DNA from 3 places in the Micromonospora sp. NPDC001898 genome. Region 1 is predicted to be linked to each of the others. Evidence: predicted binding sites of a transcription regulator. Region 1 holds the regulator's gene; each other region holds the start of a gene.

Region 1 (5,008 bases):
CGGCCGGCACCCAGCTCGCGTCCCGCTTCTCCCGGAACGCCAGCACCCCCTCGCGCCCCTCCTCGGAGAGGAAGTACCCGGTCGAGACGGCGGCCAGCTCGGCGATCTCGGCGCGCAGGTCGGCGGCCGGCGGCCGGCGCAGCAGGGCCTTCGCCCCGGCCAGCGCGTGCGGCGCGCCCCGCACCAGCGACGCGCACACCCGCTCCACCGCCGCGTCCAGCCCGTCGGCCGGCACGGCGGTGGTGACCAGGCCGATCTCGGCGGCCCGCCGGCCGTCGAAGGTGTCGCCGGTCAGGTACAGCTCGGCGGCGGCCCGGGGGGCCAGCCGGGGAAGCACGGTCGCCGAGATCACCGCCGGGACCACCCCGATCCGCACCTCGGTGAAGGCGAACGTCGCCTCCTGTGCGCAGACCGCCAGGTCGGCCGCCGCGATCAGGCCCAGCCCGCCGGCCCGCGCCGGCCCGGCCACCCGGGCCACCACCGGCTTCGGGCACTCCCAGACCGCCGCGAGCACGTCGCCGAGCATCCCCGCCGGGACCGTCCCGCTGGCGTACGCGGCGGCGGTCTCCTTCAGGTCGGCGCCGGAGCAGAACACCGGGCCGGTGTGGTCGAGCACGACCACCCGGACCGCGTCGTCGGCAACCGCGGCGGACAGCCCGGCCAGCAGCTCGGTCATCAACGGCGTGGAGAGCGCGTTGCGGTTGTGCGGGCTGTTCAGGGTGAGGGTGGTCACCCCGCGGGCCGTGGTGACCCGCACGAGCGCGTCGGAGGAGGTCATGCGGGCACACTAGTGGCCATGCCCGGCGTCCTTCCAGAAGGCGAAGCCGTCCCCGTCGACGGCTCGCTGCCCGCCACCGCCACCCGCGCCGTCGGCGCGCGCGGCTTCGGCGTGTACGTGCACGTGCCGTTCTGCGCCAGCCGGTGCGGCTACTGCGACTTCAACACGTACACGGCCGACGAGTTGGGTGGCGGGGTCGGCCGCGAGTCGTACGCCGACACGGTGCTGGCCGAGCTGGCCCTCGCCGGCCGGGTGCTCGGCGACACCCCGCCGCCGAGGGTCGACACCGTGTTCGTCGGCGGCGGCACGCCCACCCTGCTCCCCGCCGACCACCTGGCCCGCATCCTCGACGGCATCGACCGCACCTGGGGGCTGGCCGCCGACGCCGAGGTGACCACCGAGGCCAACCCGGAGTCGGTCACGCCGGAGTCGCTGAAGACCCTGCGGGCGGCCGGGTACACCCGGATCTCGCTGGGCATGCAGTCCGCCGCCCCGGGGGTGCTGGCGGTACTCGACCGTCGGCACAGCGCCGGCCGGGCCACCGCCGCCGCGGCGGAGGCCCGCGACGCCGGGTTCGACCACGTCAACCTGGACCTGATCTACGGCACGCCGGGGGAGAGCGCCGAGGACTTCGCGGCGTCCCTCGACCAGGTGGTCGCCGCCGGGGTGGACCACGTCAGCGCGTACGCCCTGATCGTGGAGGACGGCACCCGGCTGGCCGCGCGGATGCGGCGCGGCGAGCTGCCGTACCCGTCCGACGACGTGGCGGCGGACCGGTACCTGGCCGCGGAGGCCGCCCTCGGCGCGGCCGGCTTCTCCTGGTATGAGGTGTCCAACTGGGCCCGCACGCCGGCCGGGCGGTGCCGGCACAACCTGCTCTACTGGACCGGCGCGGACTGGTGGGGCCTGGGTCCGGGGGCGCACAGCCACGTCGGCGGGGTGCGCTGGTGGAACGTCAAGCACCCGAGCGCGTACGCGAAGCGGCTGGCGGCGGGGGAGTCCCCCGGCCTGGCCCGGGAGGTGCTCACGCCCGGCGAGGCGCACATGGAGGACGTGATGCTGCGCCTGCGGCTCGCCTCCGGCCTGCCGCTGGACGTGCTGGACGCGCCCGGCCGGGCCGGCGCGGAGCGGGCCGTGGCCGGCGGGCTGCTCGACCCGGCCGGGTACGCGGCCGGCCGGGCCGTGCTCACCCTGCGCGGCCGGCTGTTGGCCGACGCGGTCGTGCGCGACCTGCTGCCCTGATCGGACGCCTTGGCCCGGGCCCCCGTGCGCCGGGCCGGCCGCCCGGCATCGGCCGGCCCGACGGGGGCCGGCCGATGCGGGTCACTTCACGAGGTTGTAGGTCATCGGGTAGCGGTAGAGCGTGCCCTCGTTGGCCTTGATGCCGCCGATGATGCCGAAGATGATCGGCACCAGGGCGACCAGCATCGGGATGAAGAACAGCACCCCGCAGGTGACCACGGCGAGCACGAAGCTCACCAGGAGGGCGATCACCCAGGTGAGCTGGAAGTTCAGCGCCGCGACGGCGTGCGCGCGCACGGTCGGCGACTGCGGGCCCTTGACCACGAGCGCGATCAGCGGAGCGACCCAGCCGAGCAGGCTGCCGCCGACCACCACGCCGAGCGGACCGCCGAAGTGCGCGATCAGCGCCCAGGTCTTGTCGTCGTTGGTCGGGTAGCCGCCGGTCGGGCCCGGGTACGCCCCGCCGGTCGGATATCCGCCACCCGGGGGGTATGCGCCACCCGGGGGGTAGCCGCCCGGGTTGAAGCCGCCCGGCGGGGGCTGGCTGCCGGGTGGCGGGTAGCCGCCCGACGGCGGCTGGTCGCCGGTGGGTGGTGGATAGCCGCCGGGCGGGGGATAGCCGCCCGCCCCGGGAGCCCCGGAGAGTGGTGCGGTGGGCGGCTCGTCCGCCGACGAGCCGTACGGTGCCGACGGCGGGTTGGCCTCGGGCGGGTAGCCGCCCGGGTCGCCTGACCCGGGAGGGCGAGGTGGTTCAGTCATGCACGTCACGGTAGGGGCTGCCGACAAGTGGGCACCAGAGCGACACTGGTCGGGTACGAGGGGATATCGGCGTCCCGCCCCGTCGCCCGGTGCCGCGGCCGGGCCGACGGTCCGTCTGTGATCTTACCGACGGCGGGGCAGCCGACGTAGACTGGCACTCGTTACAGTCGAGTGCCAGGCTTCGCCAGCCGGCGGGCAGGCCCGGGGCGTCGCCGCGACGACGGGCACCGACGTGCGACAGGAGGTAAGGGGAGTGGGTCTCGACGACCGCAAGCTCGCCGTGCTCCGCGCGATCGTCGAGGACTACGTCGCCACCCAGGAGCCGGTCGGGAGCAAGGCCCTGGTCGAGCGCCACCAGCTCGGCGTCTCCCCGGCGACCGTCCGCAACGACATGGCGGTCCTGGAGGAGGAGGGGTACATCCGGCAGCCGCACACCAGCGCCGGGCGGGTTCCCACCGACCGGGGCTATCGGCTTTTCGTCGACCGGCTTTCCCGGGTCAAGCCGCTCAGCCCGGCCGAGCGCCGGGCCATCGAGCGCTTCCTGGTCGGCGCGGTCGACCTGGACGACGTGGTGCACCGCACGGTCCGGCTGCTGGCCCAGCTCACCCGGCAGGTCGCCGTCGTGCAGTACCCGTCGCTCGCCCGGTCCTCGGTGCGGCACCTGGAGCTGGTGCCGATCTCCACCACCCGGCTGATGCTGGTGATGATCGCCGACACGGGGCGGGTCGAGCAGCGGCTGGTCGAGCTGCCCGCGCCGGTCCCCGCCGACGTCGTCACCGACCTGCGCCGGCTGGTCAACGAGAAGCTGGTCGGCAGCCGGCTGTCGGAGACCCCGCCACTGGTGCAGGCCCTGGTCGAGGAGTCGGCGGCGCACCTGCGTCCGGCCATGACCACGCTGTCCACGGTGCTGCTGGAGACGCTGGTCGAGCGGCACGAGGAACGCATCGCGCTGGCCGGCACCGCCAACCTCACCCGGGGCGGCCTGCTGGACTTCCAGGGTTCGCTGCGGCCGATCCTGGAGGCCCTGGAGGAGGAGGTGGTGATGCTCAAACTCATCGGCGAGGCCGAGTCGACCACCACCCGGGTGCTGATCGGCGACGAGAACGAGATCGACAACCTGCGCGCCGCCTCGGTGGTGAGCACCGGGTACGGGCCGGGGGCGGCCGCGCTCGGCGGCCTGGGCGTGCTCGGCCCCACCCGGATGGACTACCCCGGCACCATCGCCACGGTGCGGGCCGTGGCACGCTACGTGGGCGAGCTGCTGGCCCAGAACTGACCAGTCAGGGCCGACGGCCGGCTCCGGCCGCCGACCGGCGCAACGCGAGACGAACATGAGGACACGGGAACGCAGTGGCCAGGGACTACTACGGCATCCTCGGCGTAGGCCGGGAAGCCTCCGACGACGAGATCAAGCGCGCCTATCGCAAGCTGGCGCGGCAGTTCCACCCGGACGTGAATCCGGACCCGGAGGCACAGGAGAAGTTCAAGGACATCAACGCCGCGTACGAGGTCCTCTCGGACGACCGGAAACGGCAGATCGTCGACCTGGGCGGTGACCCGCTGGCCCCGGGCGGCGGGGGCGGCGGCCCGGGCGGGCCCGGCGGGGCCGGCCCGTTCGTCGGCTTCCAGGACATCATGGACGCCTTCTTCGGCGGCGCGGCCGGCGGCGCGCGCGGGCCGCGCCCGCGTACCCGGCCGGGGGCCGACGCGATCCTGCGGCTGGAGCTGGACCTGCACGAGACGGCGTTCGGCGTCGAGGCGCCGATCACCGTCGACACCGCCGTGCTCTGCACCACCTGCTCCGGCGCGGGCACCGCCGCCGGCACCCACCTGGCCACCTGCGAGGCGTGCGGCGGCCGGGGCGAGGTGCAGTCGGTGCAGCGCACGTTCCTCGGCCAGGTGGTCTCCGCCCGGCCGTGCACGGTCTGCCAGGGGTACGGCACCACGATCCCGCACCCCTGCCCGACCTGCGCCGGCGACGGGCGGGTGCGCACCCGCCGCTCGCTGACCGTGAAGATCCCGGCCGGGGTCGAGGACGGCATGCGGATCCGGCTGGCCCAGCAGGGCGAGGTCGGCCCGGGCGGCGGCACCGCCGGCGACCTGTACGTGGAGATCCACGAGCGCACGCACGACGTCTACTCCCGCAAGGGCGACGACCTGCACTGCCGGGTGACCGTCCCGATGACCGCCGCCGCGCTCGGCACCCGGCTGACCATCAAGACGCTGGAC
Region 2 (5,008 bases), on a different contig from region 1:
GCGTTGAGGCCGTTGCCCCACTCCTGGTCGGCGACCTTCTGCACCACGACGTAGCCGTCGTGGCCGGCGTTCTGCGCGATCCAACGCAGCGGCTCGACCAGCGCCTTGCGCACGATCGAGACGCCGATCTTCTCCTCGCCGGTCAGGCCGAGGTCGTCGTCGAGAACCGACCGGATCTGCGCCAGGGCGGCACCACCACCGGGCACCGTGCCCTCCTCGACGGCGGCCTTGGTCGCGGCGATGGCGTCCTCGATGCGGTGCTTGCGCTCCTTCATCTCGACCTCGGTCGCCGCGCCCACCTTGATGACCGCGATGCCGCCGGAGAGCTTCGCCAGCCGCTCCGCCAGCTTCTCCCGGTCCCACTCGGAGTCCGAGGCCTCGATCTCCTTGCGGATCTGGGCGACCCGGTCGGCGACCTCACTGGACTGCCCGCCGCCGTCGACGACGGTGGTGTTCTCCTTGTCGACCACGACGCGCCGGGCGGTGCCGAGCACCTCCAGGCCGACCTGGTCCAGCTTGTAGCCCAGCTCCGGGGCGACCAGCTCGGCGCCGGTGAGGATTGCCATGTCCTGGAGCATCGCCTTGCGCCGGTCGCCGAAGCCGGGGGCCTTCACCGCGCAGACCTTGAGGGTCTTGCGGATCGAGTTGACCACCAGGGTGGACAGGGCCTGGCCCTCGACGTCCTCGGCGATGATCAGCAGCGGCTTGCTGTTCTGGAGGACCTTCTCCAGCAGCGGCAGCAGTTCCTCGATCGCCGAGATCTTCTGCGTGGTGATCAGGATGTAGGGGTCCTCCAGGACCGCCTCCTGCCCCTCCACGTCGGTGACGAAGTTCGGCGAGATGAAGCCCTTGTCGAACTGGAGACCCTCGGTCACGTCCAGCTCGGTGGCGAGGGCGGAACCCTCCTCGACGGTGATGACACCGTCGCGGCCGACCCGCTCCATCGCCTCGGCGATCAGCTCGCCGATCGTGGCGTCCTGCGCGGAGATCGTCGCCACGTGCGCGATCGACTCCTTGCTGGCGACCTCGACGGCCCGTTCGAGCAGGGCCTCGGAGACCCTGTTGGCGGCCAGGTCGATGCCGCGCTTGAGGCCGGCCGGGTTGGTGCCGGCGGTCACGTTGCGCAGGCCCTCGCGGACCATCGCCTGGGCCAGCACGGTCGCGGTGGTGGTCCCGTCGCCGGCGACGTCATTGGTCTTGGTCGCCACCTCCTTGACCAACTGCGCGCCGAGGTTCTCGTACGGGTTGGTGAGCTCGATCTCCTTGGCGATGGTCACGCCATCGTTGGTGATCGTGGGCACACCGAACTTCTTGTCCAGGACGACGTTGCGCCCGCGCGGGCCGAGAGTGACCTTGACCACGTCCGCGAGGGCGTTGACACCGTGTTCCAGCAGGTGCCGGGCGTCATCCGAAAAGCTAAGGATCTTCGCCATTAATGTCCCTTCGAAGCGTCACTGCCCCGGCCCGGCGAACCGGACCGGGGCAGTGACACTGATCGGTTGCCTACTTCTCGATGACCGCGAGAACGTCGCGGGCGGAGAGCACCAGGTACTCCTCGCCGGCGTACTTGATCTCGGTGCCGCCGTACTTCGAGTAGATGACGGTGTCGCCGACGGCGACGTCAACCGGGATCCGGTTGCCCTTGTCGTCGATCCGGCCCGGGCCGACAGCGAGGACAGTGCCCTCCTGCGGCTTCTCCTTGGCGGTGTCGGGGATCACGATGCCCGACGCCGTGGTGGTCTCAGCCTCGTTCGCCTGGACCAGGATCCGGTCCTCGAGCGGCTTGATCGCAACCTTGGTCGCGGTAGTCACGGGCATACCCTCCTGGGGTATTGGTTTCGTTGCTGGTCGACGGGGCCGACCAGCGTCAATCTGCCACATGCCACCGGGCGGGGCCGTCGTCGCGGGTGCCGGTCCGCCTGGCGTTCAGCACCCGGGCACGGGCCCGGGAGCTGGCACCCTCCATGGGAGAGTGCTAATCGCAGGTTAGGCCGTGGCTAGCACTCCGTCAAGGAGAGTGCCAGCGCGCCACCCGTCGTGTCGCCACAGTTCCGCCAGTCGTAGCCGCGACACGCCGACAGCGCCTCGCCACACCGTAGCCGGCTCCCTACCGTCGGTGGCCTCCATCGGAGGCCGTTGAAAGGGGAGAACGAGTGTCCCGGATACCGACGCTGACGTTCCTGCGGGCCCAACTACGCCGGGCCCGCCAGGCTCGTGGGCTCAACCAGGAGGAGCTGGGCAGGCTGATCAGCTACTCGTCGTCGATGGTGAGCGGGGTCGAGACCGGGCAGACCCCGGTCAGGCCCGACTATCTGGCCCGGTTCGACGCGGCGCTCGACACCGGCGACCCTCTTCAGCACCATGCTGGAGCTGATCCGAATCCACGCCGCGCCGGATCTCACCTTCGCCCCGGCGAGTTGGCGGGCCTTCGTCGCCGCCGCCCCCGCCCGCTGACACCGCCGTCCGGACCCTTGACGGCCCTTGACGGCCCTTGACGGACCTTTGACGGACCGCAGCCGAGCGGCCCGGCCGGAGCCGGGACAATGGGCGGGTGGATCTCGACCAGTTCGCCGCCCTGCGTACCCCCGAGGGGTCGGCCGCGCTCGACGCGGCGACCGAGAGGGCCGGCGGCGACCCGCTGACCTCGGCGGGCGCGCTCCGTTCGGCCGGCATCCCGGCCGGGCTCGCGGCGGCGGCGCTCACCCAGGCGGAGCTGCGCCGTCGGGCGGTCGGCAAGTTCGGGCCGGAGGCCGCCGGCATGTTCCTCACCCGCGCCGGCCTGGAGCAGGCCACCCGCCGGGTGGTCGCCGACCGGCGGGCCGAGCGGCTGCGCGCGGCCGGGGTGCGCACCCTCGCCGACCTGGGCTGCGGCCTCGGGGCCGACGCGCTCGCCGCCGCCCGCGCCGGCATCCGGGTGTACGGGGTGGAGGCCGACCCGGTGACCGCCGCGATGGCCGCCGCGAACGCCGAGGCCGCCGGGCTGGCCGACGCGTTCACCGTGGAGTGCGGCGACGCCACGGCGTTCGACGTGTCCCGGGTCGACGCGGTCTTCTGCGACCCGGCGCGGCGCAGGGCCGGCACCGGGCGGCGGATCTTCGACCCGAACGCCTACTCGCCGCCGTGGGACTTCGTCACCGGCCTGGCCGAGCGGGTGCCGCACACCGTGGTCAAGGTGGCCCCCGGCCTCGACCACGCGCTGATCCCGGCCGGAGCCGAGGCGGAGTGGGTGAGCGTGGCCGGCGACCTGGTCGAGGCCGCCCTGTGGTGCGGCCGGCTCGCCGAGGTCCCCCGCCGCGCCACCCTGCTGACGGAGAAGCCGCCCGCCGGGGTGGCGCGTCACCAGCTCACCGGCTCCGGCGCGGTCGAGGCCACGGTCGGCCCGGTCCGCCGGTACGTCCACGACCCCGACCCGGCGGTGGTCCGCGCCCACCTGGTCGCGGAGCTGGCCGACGCCATCGACGCCACGCTCGCCGACCCGAGCATCGCCTACCTGTACGCCGACACACCGGGCGCGACGCCGTTCGCCCGCTGCCTGGAGGTCACCGACGTGCTGCCGTTCTCGCTGAAGCGGCTGCGCGCCCTGCTGCGCGAGCGCCGGGTGGGCCGGGTCGAGATCCTCAAGCGCGGCTCGGCGCTGGAGCCGGAGAGGCTGCGGCGGGACCTGCGACTGGCCGGCCCGGAGGCGGCGAGCCTGGTGCTGACCCGGGTCGCCGGCGCACCCACCGTGCTGCTGTGCCGGCCGGTGGGCTGACCCCGCCGGCCCTCCCGCCGCGCCGTCGGCCGTTTCCGGTGGCCCGCCGGGCGACGCCGGGTTAGCTTGTCGGGCATGGCGGGACAGGGCACTCCGGCGACGGCGCTGCTGAACAGGCGGAAGATCCGGCACAGCACCCACCCGTACGACGTCTCGCCGGACGCGCCGGACTACGGCGCGCTCGTCGCGGCGGCCCTGGGCGTACCCCCGGAGCGGGTGTTCAAGTCGCTGGTCACCGAGGTCGACGGCGCGCTCGCCGTGGCGGTGGTGCCGGTGACCGGCGAGCTGGACCTCAAGGCGCTGGCCGCCTCGCTCGGCGGCAAGCGGGCGACGATGGCGGACCGGGCGGTCGCCGAGCGGGCCACCGGCTACGTACGCGGCGGGATCAGCCCGATCGGCCAGCGCAAGCGCCTGCCCACGGTGCTGGATGTCTCCGCCCTGGCCCACGACACCGTCTACGTCTCGGCCGGCCGGCGCGGCCTCCAGGTTGAGCTTGCCCCGGCCGACCTGATCGCCCTCACCGACGCCGCCACGGCCCCGATCGCGGCCCACTGACCCCACCGCCCACCCGCCACCCGCGCACCCGGCCCGAATCGGCGGTCCGGGGCGCGTCCGGGCAGCACAGGGCCGGGATGCCCGCCCCCGGCGGGTGGCGGCGGGGTGTCGTGGGCGTTGCCGAATTGTTACTGCGGCCGACAAGACTTCAGACCGCGACGACCTTGTGTCGGACCTGCGGCACGAAATACGTTGCCGGACACAACAAAAGCCGTCCCGCCCTCCACCCCCGAAAGGACCGCACATGCGCAAGGGCCTCCTCACCCTCGCCGTCGTGGGCGTGCTGGCCACCGGCGGCACGGCCGCCTGCGGCCCCGGCAACGCGGCGGTCGGCGGCAGCGACAGAAAGCCGAAGATCGGGGTGATCCTGCCCGACAGCAGGACCAGCGCCCGGTGGGAGGGCGCGGACCGCAGGTACCTGGAGGAAGCGTTCCGGGCCGCCGGGGTCGACTACATCATCCAGAACGCGCAGGGCGACAAGTCCAGCTTCTCCACCATCGCCGACGGCATGCTCACCGCCGGCGTCACCGCGCTGATGATCGTCAACCTGGACTCCGGCACCGGCAGGGCCGTGCTGGACCGGGCGAGGTCGCAGGGCGTCGCCACCATCGACTACGACCGGCTCACCCTGGGCGGCTCGGCCGAGTACTACGTCAGCTTCGACAACGAGGCCGTCGGCAGACTTCAGGGCGAGGGCCTGAG
Region 3 (5,008 bases), on a different contig from region 1:
GGCAAGGCGGCCTTCGAGGCGTACCTGAACGGTGACTTCCCGCTCGACCAGCCGGGCGTCGGCGACCGGGTGGCCACCGAGGCGAGCCCGTTCGGGCTGGAGCTGAACGTCCGCTACCCGCACGCCGGCGCCGACGAGCTGGTCGCCGCCGCCTCCGCCGCGCTGCCGGCCTGGCGCGACGCCGGCCCGCAGGCCCGGGCGGGGGTCTGCCTGGAGATCCTCGACCGGCTGCACAAGCACGTCTTCGAGCTGGCCAACGCGGTGCAGTTCACCAGCGGACAGGCGTTCGTGATGGCCTTCCAGGCCGGCGGGACGCACGCGCTGGACCGGGCGCTGGAGGCGATCGCCTACGCGTACGCGGAGATGACCCGGCTCCCGGGGACGGCCGGCTGGGAGAAGCCAGCCGGCAAGGGCGACCCGCTGCGGATGACCAAGACGTTCCACGTGGTGCCGCGCGGGGTGGCCCTGGTCATCGGCTGCAACACCTTCCCGACCTGGAACTCGTACCCGGGGCTGTTCGCCTCGCTGGTCACCGGCAACCCCGTGGTGGTCAAACCGCACCCCCGCGCGGTGCTGCCGCTGGCCATCACCGTGCGCTACGCCCGGGAGGTGCTCGCCGAGGCCGGCTTCGACCCGAACCTGGTGCTGCTCGCCCCCGAGGCCCCCGGCGAGAAGCTCGCCTCGACGCTCGCCCTGCACCCGGCCGTGAAGATCGTCGACTTCACCGGCTCCACCGAGTACGGCGACTGGCTGGAGGCCAACGCCCGGCAGGCGGCGGTCTACACCGAGAAGGCCGGCCTGAACACGGTGGTGATCGACTCCACCGACGACTTCGCCGGGATGTGCCGCAACCTGGGCTTCACGCTGGCCCTCTACAGCGGCCAGATGTGCACCACCTCGCAGAACATCCTGATCCCGTCGGGTGGCATCGCCACCGACCAGGGGCACAGGAGCTTCGACGAGGTGGCCGCCGGGATCGCCGCGGCGGTTGGCAAGATCACCGCCGACCCGGCCCGGGGCGTCGAGCTGACCGGGGCGATCGTCAACGACGGGGTGCTGGAGCGCCTCGACGAGGTCACAAAGGTCGGCGAGGCCGTGCTGGAGTCGCGGGCCGTCGAGCACCCGTCATTCCCCGGCGCGGTGGTCCGCACCCCGACGATCGTGAAGCTGGCGGCCGGCGACACCGGGACGTACTCGCGGGAGTGGTTCGGGCCGATCTCGTTCGTCATCGCGACCGACTCCACCGCGCACGGCCTGGAGATCCTGCGCTCCACGGTGGGGGAGAAGGGCGCGCTGACCGCAGCCGTGTACTCCACCGACGAGGCGGTGCTGGACGCCGCCGAGGCGGCTGCGGTCGACACCGGGGTGCACCTGTCGTGCAACCTGACCGGGGGAGTGTTCGTGAACCAGTCGGCGGCGTTCTCCGACTTCCACGGCAGCGGCGCCAACCCGGCGGCCAACGCGGCCCTGACCGACGGCGCGTACGTGGCGAACCGGTTCCGCGTCGTACAGAGCCGCCGCCCCGCCTGACGGGGCACCCAGGGGCCTCTCGGCGCGCGGGCGTCGGGCCGGGCCCCTGGGCACCCCGCCCCTCGGCGCCGGGGCGCTCAGGCCGGGCGGCGCATCTGGAGCTCGCGCAGGGCGGGAATCACCGGGTGGGGAACCCGGACGCCCGTGTCCACGAAACCCAGCCGCTGATACGCCCGGTAGGCGCGGTCGTTGCCGACCACCACCTCCAGCATCAGCTCCGGTCGGCCGCACTCGCGGGACCAGCCGGCTACCGCGTCGATCAGCTCCGCGAGCAGGCCGGTGCCCCGCCGCTGCGGGGTGACGTAGACGGCGTACACCACGGTCAGGCCCGGCTCGTCCGGGGCGACGGTGCCGCCGGCGTGCCCCAGGAGCCGGCCGGCGGGACCGCCGGGTCGGTCGGTGCCCGGGTCGGCGACGAACTGCGCGGTGTGCCGGCCGACGGCGACCGAGGCGATCCGGGCCGCGTAGTCGGCGTGCGGACGGGCGGCGGCGTCCGCCAGGGTCTCCAGGAAGGCCAGCGGGGCGTCGGCGAGCATCTCCAGCCGCAGCGCGCGCATCCGGGCCGCGTCCCACGGGGTCACCCGGTGGACGACGGCCGCCCGCGTGGCCGGGGCGACCGTCCTGTCCGGCTCGGGACGCCCGGCGGCCGACGGGCGGGGACCTGCTGTCATCCCGCATGCTTACCGCAGTGACGCCCGCCTATGCGGTTCCGGGTCGAGGTCGGTCCGGTATAGCCTGATTTACGGTCGTGCGCCTGCGTGACGGCTCGTGTACCGTGCGATTTTGGTCACTGAATTCGGGGTCGTCGTCGACCCCGGAGCCGGTGGTCCGGGGCCGCCGGTTCGCGCCGGCGTCCCGCCGGTTTGCAGGCCGCGCGACGTGAGGAAGTGCACCGTGGCACAGGGCACCGTGAAGTGGTTCAACGCCGAAAAGGGCTACGGCTTCATCGCCGTCGACGGAGGGCAGGACGTCTTCGTCCACTTCTCCGCGATCGAGATGGACGGCTACAAGGCGCTGGACGACGGACAGCGGGTGGAGTTCGAGATCGCCCAGGGGCAGAAGGGCCCACAGGCCGAGCGGGTCCGCGTCGTCGCCTGACCCCCCCCGACCAGGTCCGGGGCCCGCGACTGGGCGGGCCCGGGCCGGGCGTAGGTCGCGACTGCGACGACGGGGCACCCCAGCCGGACGTCGTGCTCGGCACCCCGGCCGGACGCGGTGGCCCCAGCCGGACGCGGTGGCCCCGGGCGGTACGGCGACGCGAAACTGGGTCTCGACGCGGGACTGGCTCTCCGGTGCGCCGACCTCTCCGGTGCGCCGACCTCTCCGATGCGCCGACCTCTCCGATGAGCCGACGCGCTGCGCCGCTCCGGCGGGTGCCGACCCGGCCGGTGCCCAGTCGAGACCACCGACATCTTTGCCGACGCCCGCCCTGCTGCTGGTGGCCCGCCCCGTGCCTCGGTGCCGGGCCGCACCCCACCAGCCCGCGCAGATTCAGGGAATGTGTGGCCTCTCGGCGCTCCATGACCAGGCATTCCCTGAATCTGCGCCGATCGGGGGCCCCGGGCCGTACCTCGGTTGCCGGCCGCACCTGCCATGCCGCCGGTGCCCCACGCCGCCCGGTGGCCTCCCCGGGCCCGCAGCCCTACGGCTGCCTCGGCTTCCCCTGCCGGCCGGCCTGCCGGTCCCTGACGGTCGCGGAGCCGGTTCGGCCCGGCGTCACGTACCCGAGCGGCGGGCGTGCGGTGCTCGGTGACCGCCGTCCGGCGGCCGGGTGAACTTGGCCGAGCCGACGGCCGGATAGCGCTGGTCAGGGCTCGCGGACCGGGTCCGGACCCGGCATCGTGCTTGCACTCGGCAAGGCAGAGTGCTAAACAAGTCATTGGCACTCGCATACCGTGAGTGCCAATGGTCGGGACGGTGGGGCCACGGGCCCCCGGTGGGCAACCGCCGGGTGGCGCATGGCCGGTCGTCGCGGGCTATCCGGCCCGGCCGAGGAGACGTCGTCGTCGCCAGGTGGCGACGTCCCAAGGTGCGTACACCAGGCGGCCCATCCGGGACACACACTCGGGTGGCCGTGAGTGTCCAGGAGGACAACGCCGTATGGCCAAGATGATCGCGTTTGACGAAGAGGCTCGCCGTGGCCTCGAGCGGGGCATGAACCAGCTCGCCGACGCCGTGAAGGTGACCCTCGGCCCCAAGGGCCGCAACGTGGTGCTCGAGAAGAAGTGGGGTGCCCCCACCATCACCAACGATGGTGTGAGCATCGCCAAGGAGATCGAGCTCGAGGACCCGTACGAGAAGATCGGCGCTGAGCTGGTCAAGGAGGTCGCGAAGAAGACCGACGACGTTGCCGGTGACGGCACGACGACGGCGACCGTCCTGGCCCAGGCCCTGGTCCGTGAGGGCCTGCGCAACGTGGCCGCCGGCGCCAACCCGATGGCCCTGAAGCGGGGCATCGAGGCCGCCGTGGCCAGCGTCTCGGAGGAGCTGTCCAAGCTCGCCAAGGACGTCGAGACCAAGGAGCAGATCGCCTCCACCGCCTCCATCTCCGCCGGTGACAGCACCGTCGGCGAGATCATCGCCGAGGCGATGGACAAGGTTGGCAAGGAAGGCGTCATCACCGTCGAGGAGAGCAACACCTTCGGCCTGGAGCTTGAGCTCACCGAGGGCATGCGCTTCGACAAGGGCTACATCTCCGCGTACTTCATGACCGACCCGGAGCGTATGGAGGCCGTCTTCGACGACCCGTACCTCCTCATCGTCAACAGCAAGATCGCCTCGGTGAAGGACCTGCTCCCGATCCTGGAGAAGGTCATGCAGTCGGGCAAGTCGCTGCTGATCATCGCCGAGGACATCGAGGGCGAGGCCCTGGCCACCCTCGTGGTCAACAAGGTCCGTGGCACCTTCAAGTCGGTCGCCGTCAAGGCGCCGGGCTTCGGTGACCGCCGCAAGGCCATGCTGGCTGACATCGCCATCCTCACCGGTGGCCAGGTCATCAGCGAGGAGGTCGGCCTCAAGCTGGACGCCGTCGGCCTCGACATGCTGGGCCGCGCCCGCAAGGTCGTGGTGACCAAGGACGAGACCACCATCGTCGACGGTGCCGGCGACGCCGAGCAGATCCAGGGTCGGGTCAACCAGATCCGGGCCGAGATCGACAAGAGCGACTCCGACTACGACCGCGAGAAGCTGCAGGAGCGCCTGGCCAAGCTGGCCGGCGGTGTCGCGGTGATCAAGGTCGGCGCGGCCACCGAGGTCGAGCTCAAGGAGCGCAAGCACCGCATCGAGGACGCCGTTCGCAACGCGAAGGCGGCCGTCGAGGAGGGCATCGTCCCGGGTGGTGGCGTCGCGCTGGTGCAGGCCGGCAAGACCGCCTTCGAGAAGCTGGACCTGACCGGCGACGAGGCGACCGGCGCGCAGATCGTCAAGATCGCGCTGGACGCCCCGCTGCGGCAGATCGCCGTCAACGCCGGCCTTGAGG

What was found. The regulator HrcA, encoded in region 1, represses chaperone genes, less so after heat shock. The targets are predictions, from matches to a motif close to GGTTNGCACNCTCNNNNNGAGNGTGCNAACC.
Region 2: a site for HrcA is predicted at 1,951-1,981, ahead of groES (co-chaperone GroES). Genes of this name have one in related genera too.
Region 3: a site for HrcA is predicted at 3,408-3,438, ahead of groL (chaperonin GroEL). Genes of this name have one in related genera too.

Annotation. Positions count from the first base shown of each region.
Region 1 is NZ_JBIATC010000018.1:34,068-39,075, reverse strand. Features, by position in the region: gene ACFYZF_RS26090 (enoyl-CoA hydratase-related protein) at 1-778, opposite strand, end outside; gene hemW (radical SAM family heme chaperone HemW) at 797-2,020, shown strand; gene ACFYZF_RS26080 (DUF4870 domain-containing protein) at 2,102-2,779, opposite strand; gene hrcA (heat-inducible transcriptional repressor HrcA) at 3,033-4,055, shown strand; gene dnaJ (molecular chaperone DnaJ) at 4,130-5,008, shown strand, end outside.
Region 2 is NZ_JBIATC010000001.1:558,656-563,663, reverse strand. Features, by position in the region: gene groL (chaperonin GroEL) at 1-1,433, opposite strand, end outside; gene groES (co-chaperone GroES) at 1,504-1,818, opposite strand; partial or broken gene ACFYZF_RS02775 (multiprotein-bridging factor 1 family protein) at 2,154-2,342, shown strand; gene ACFYZF_RS02770 (methyltransferase domain-containing protein) at 2,552-3,751, shown strand; gene ybaK (Cys-tRNA(Pro) deacylase) at 3,827-4,306, shown strand; gene ACFYZF_RS02760 (sugar ABC transporter substrate-binding protein) at 4,551-5,008, shown strand, end outside.
Region 3 is NZ_JBIATC010000001.1:267,542-272,549, forward strand. Features, by position in the region: gene paaN (phenylacetic acid degradation protein PaaN) at 1-1,530, shown strand, start outside; gene ACFYZF_RS01300 (GNAT family N-acetyltransferase) at 1,608-2,201, opposite strand; gene ACFYZF_RS01305 (cold-shock protein) at 2,425-2,628, shown strand; gene groL (chaperonin GroEL) at 3,631-5,008, shown strand, end outside.